One region of the Variovorax sp. YR266 genome, then DNA from elsewhere that is predicted to be linked to it. Evidence: riboswitches for the same ligand, from Rfam matches in the RefSeq annotation. Region 1 holds a riboswitch; the other holds the start of a gene.
The links. Region 1 has a riboswitch for cobalamin ahead of BLW48_RS17120 (TonB-dependent receptor). Riboswitches for the same ligand answer to the same signal wherever they lie in the genome.
Positions count from the first base shown of each region.

Region 2: linked by a shared signal. The riboswitch ahead of BLW48_RS14850 (TonB-dependent receptor domain-containing protein) and the one ahead of BLW48_RS17120 (TonB-dependent receptor) in region 1 are both predicted to bind cobalamin.

Region 1 covers NZ_FNPM01000006.1:107,936-110,319, reverse strand. Annotated here, with positions in the region: gene BLW48_RS17120 (TonB-dependent receptor) at 1-958, opposite strand, end outside; cobalamin riboswitch at 1,090-1,389, opposite strand; gene BLW48_RS17115 (hypothetical protein) at 1,468-1,689, opposite strand; gene BLW48_RS17110 (hypothetical protein) at 1,853-2,257, shown strand; gene ybaL (cation:proton antiporter domain-containing protein) at 2,281-2,384, opposite strand, start outside.
Region 2 covers NZ_FNPM01000005.1:103,105-105,488, forward strand. Annotated here, with positions in the region: gene BLW48_RS14850 (TonB-dependent receptor domain-containing protein) at 1-1,086, opposite strand, end outside; cobalamin riboswitch at 1,173-1,434, opposite strand; gene BLW48_RS14855 (ClcB-like voltage-gated chloride channel protein) at 1,576-2,384, shown strand, end outside.

The DNA.
Region 1 (2,384 bases):
TGGGCGTCCACTGGGCGTCGAGCCGGGTCCACTTGTCGCGGTACTTGATTTCCGAATCGTCGACGTTGTAGTTCTGGCGCAGCGTCTGGCTGCTCAGGCGGCCGTCGATCAGCGGCACGCCGAAGTAGCGCTGCGGCGACTGCCGGCCCTCGTCGTGCGACAGCGTGAACTGCAGTTGCGGCGACACGTCGAGCCGCACGGCCGCGCCCACGGCCAGGCTCTCGGCCTGCCCGCGCTGCATGAAGCCGTCGGTCTGGCGGTGGCTGATGTCGAAGCGGTAGGAGAGCTTGTCGTTGATCGCCCCGCCGCTGCCAAAGGCCACCTGGCGGGTGGCGTCGGAGCCCATCGTGACCAGCGCCTCGTTCTGGATCGGGCCGCGCGTGGGCTTCTTGGGTACCACGTTGATGGCGCCGCCGATGGCGCCCTCGCCGTACATCACCGAGGCCGCGCCGCGCAGCACCTCGATGCGGTCGACGGACCAGGTGTCGAACGGGAAGGTGACGGTGCCCGCACCTGCGTAGAGGCGCGTGCCGTCGAAGAGCTGCATCACCGAGCCGTGGCTCGAGAAACCGCGCGCCACCATCGCGGTGCCGCCATTGCCGGGGCCGGGCGTGCCGGTGATGCCAGTGGCGCGGGTGGCGGCATCGATCACCGAGACGTCGCCGCGTGCGCGGATGGTGTCGCCCGTCAGCACCTCGATGCTGGCCGGCGTTTCCAGCGGCGTGAGGCCGAGGCGGCTGCCGGTGTGCGAGGGCTCGTCGATGGCTAGCGGGGTATGCCGTTCGGCCTCGACCTGCACCGGCTTGAGGGTCTGGCCCGCATTCGCCACTTCACCCGACGACTGCGCGAAGACCGCGGAAGGCCCGAAAACCAGCCCCAGACCCAGTGAAAGACCCGAAAGGCGCGTCCAACGCAGCGGCGCACCCGTGCGATCGCGCGCTGGCGATGCATGACCCATGTGACTTCTCCTCCGGCCTGCGTCCCCGCAGGCTCCTGACCGATAGAGGACGCGGCGGAAGAGGCGAAGGGACTGCGACGGTACGCGCGAGCGCGAAGCGGTGGCAGGCCCGGACACGCACTCCCGCAGCGTCCGAAGGCGGTTGCGAAGGCCGGTATCCGGGCTTGCGGAGCGCCGCGGCGTGCCAATCAATCAATGAATGGATGCACACCGCGGCCGAAACCCTCGCCTTCCCACGCCGAAGCGCAGTGGCTGCCCGTGCCGTCTGGGAGGCATGAGCGTGAGGGTTTCCAGATCCGCTGACCGTTGCGGGGGCAGCGCAGGAGTTGCAGCGTCAATCAATCAAGAATGAACGACGCGGCGCACCTGCTTCCCGTTTAACCCCGTGGCCATGAGATGGCGTGCGGGGCACCTTCGAACCGTGTTGCCTGGCGGGATTAATAAGAATTAACGCACCAGAACGGCGGGATTATAGGGAGAGGCCTTCCGCCGAAGGCCTCTGATCGGCCTCAGGCAGGCCTTCCGTCGGGTCCGAACAGCCGCCGCATCACGGCCACGCCCGCCACCAGCGCGTTCGAATAGGTGGCATAGGGATCGTGGGCGGCCTCCAGCGGCACATAGACGTGGGAGGTCTCGCCAGGCGTGTCGTCGACCGCCTCCATCAGCACCCAATAGAACTCGCCCGCCTCCAGTTCATGGACGGTGAGCGCGATGTTTCTCGATGAGGGCATGGAGGTAAGAGTGGCTGACAAGGTTGTCGGTTCTTTTTTGAATGGGCGGGGTACGCACGCGGTTGACAGTGCTTTCGGGTTTCTCCTACAGAGCCCGGTGCCGGTGCGACCTAATGTTGTAGTCAGGGACCTTTCAGAAGCCTTTCCAAGAACAGGAGGCAGCATGAAGCATTTCACTCTTGAACCGGGCATGCGATCGAGCATCGGCGGGGCCTTTTATCCGACCGGCTACTCGATGGTGATGTTTCCGAGTGCGGAAGACGCCGACCGCATCGGCCACCGCCTGATCGAAAAAGGCATGAGTGGCGACGAGGTCTATCTGCTGCCCGCGCAAACGGTGCTGGCCGAAATCGCCCCGACCGCGAAGACATCCGACAACCCCCTGCCCTCCGCCGGCACCGACGCCGCGACGGTACGCGCCTATACCGAGTTGGCGCGCGACGGCCACACGGGCCTGCTGGTGAGGACAAGAGACGGCGCTGCCGCCGAACGCCTGATGGAACTGGTGCGCACCGTGCCCTATTCCATCGCCCAGCGCTACCGCACGCTGGTCATCGAAGACCTCTGAGAAGAAGAGGAAAGCGGGCGTCGTCAAGCCGGCACGGCCATCGACACGGCGCGCTGGACTACATCACGGGCCATGGCCTGGGCGAGTTCGTGCTCGCCGAGGAACACGGTGGCAGAGGTTTCCTGCG
Region 2 (2,384 bases), on a different contig from region 1:
TTCGAGCGCGTCTTCGCGGCGCTCGAGGGTGGCCGTCACCAGGTGCGGGCCGAAGCGGAATTCGTTCTGGAACAGGTAGCCGCGCAGGTTGGTTTCGGTCCGGTAGAACGAAGGCTGCGTCTTATAGACCGACTGCGAATCGGTCACCTGCACGCGGGTGCTGTAGATGTCGTTCCACTTGGCCGACCAGGTCAGGCCGGCGGTACGCAGCGTGTTGTTCGACACGTCGTCGCGGAACAGGATCGGCGGCTTGGTCCTGTAGGAGACGGTGGTGTCGTAGCCGGCCTTGATGTCGCTGGTGAGCAGCGTGGCCTCCAGGCGCTGGTCGGGCGTGATCTGGAAGCCCAGCTTCACGTTGCCCGAAGTGCTGTTGTAGCCGTCGCGGTCGGGGCTGGTGTAGCCGTCTTTCACCACGTTGCGCTTGCTTGCGGGCTGCACGTTGTAGCCCTTGCTTTCCTCGTGCGCCACGCCGAACGAATAGTCGAACAGGCCCGACTTGCCGCTCACGCCGCCTTCGATCTTGCGCAGGCCCTTGCTGCCGAAGCCGATGCCCGCGTAAGGCGACACGCCCTCATCGCCGCGCTTGGTGAAGAGCTGGATCACGCCGCCCACGGCGTCGGAGCCGTACACCGCGGCGGCCGGGCCGCGCAGCACTTCGATGCGGTCGATCTGCGAGAGCGGAATGCCTTCCCAGCCGGCGCCGCCGGTCGATTGCGAGTCGATGCGCACGCCGTCGAGGTACACGGCCGTGAAGCGCGTTTCAGCGCCGCGGATGAACAGGCTGGTGGTGTTGCCCACGCCGCCGCTGCGCGAGATCTCGATGCCGGGCAGGCGCGCCAGCACGTCGGCCACGCCGGTCGCGCCGCTGCGCTCGATGGTCTTGCGGTCGATGATGGACACGTCGCCCACCAGGTCCGACAGCGCCTGCGGCGTGCGGTTGGCAGTGACCACCGTTTCGCCCAGCGTGGGGGCGTCTTGTGCATGGGCCAGGCCACCGAAGGCGGAAGCCAGCGCCAGCGGCAGGCAGGCATGGCGGAGACGGCGCGCAGGAGCGCGGCCGCGAGAAAAGCAAACGTGGGAAATCATGAATGAGCCGAACGAACGTCAATACCCCTCGCCGGCCTCCCCGCCGGCGCCTGGGCGCCATGGCCGCCACATGCACAGATCACGCATGCGGCAGCCGCCTTGTTGGCCGGTATCCGGGCTGGCAGAACGGCCCCTCACCGCCTTCCCAGGCGCCTGTTTCAGGGCACCCAGTGGCTTCGATGGAAAGGGGTTGGCGCCTTGCGGCGCCGTCTGCTTGACCGTTGCGGGGGCAGCGCAGGCGGCTTCGGCCTTGTTCCGTCCTGATGAGGTCGGGGGCTTCCACTCCTGCTTCCCGTTGAACTGCGCCGTGCGAACCACGCCGCGAGCACCAACGGGCGGGATTTTATGCCAGTGACTTGGCTCGCCCCCAGGCTGCGCGCACTTCGTGTCGCTTCTCCTTCCCCCTACCGGGGGCAACACCTGAGGCCCGGCAAAGCCGGTTCCTCGGTGTTCCCGCCTGGGCGGCGCTCGCAGCTAACATCCCAGCCCATGATGCGGCCCGCCTCGGTAGTTCTCAATCTTCGTTCGGCGCTGCAGCGTGTCTTCGGTGTCTCGGGCTGGCAGTCGATGCTGCTGTGGGCCATCGTGGCCGGTTTGCTCGGCACGCTGGCGACCGAACTTTTTCGCGCGGCGCTCTATCACTTCGAGCACCTGGTGCTCGGTCCGGGCGAAGGGCTGGTGGCAATGGCGAAGCACCTGCCCTGGTGGGCGCGCATCGCCTGCCCCACGCTGGGTGGACTGGTGGCCGGCAGCCTGCTGGTGCTGGCGAAACGCGTCGCCTTGCGCAGCGCTGCCTCCGACTACATGGAAGCCATCGTGCTCGGCAATGGGCGCATTCCGGTGGCGCAGACGCTGGTGCGCAGCGCCTCGTCGCTGGTGAGCATCGGCACCGGTGGTTCCATCGGGCGCGAGGGCTCGATGGTGCAGCTGGCGGCGCTGGCGTCGTCTCTGCTGGGGCGGGTGTTCCGCTTTCCGGTCGAGCGGCTGCGGTTGCTGGTGGCCTGCGGCGCGGCGGCCGGCCTGACCGCCGCCTACAACGCACCCATTGCCGGCGCCTTCTTCGTCGCCGAGATCGTGCTGGGCTCTATCGCGATGGAAAGCGTGGGGCCGATCATCATTGCCTCGGTGGTCGCCAACGTCGCGATGCGTGCCCTGCCCGGCTACCAGCCTCCTTACAAGATGCCGGCGTTCCCGGAAATCCACGGCACCGAGGCCGTGCTGTTCTGCGTGCTCGGCGTGCTGCTGGGCTTTGCGGCGGTCGGCTTCCTGCGCGCGCTGCAGGGCAGCCGTGCGCTGTT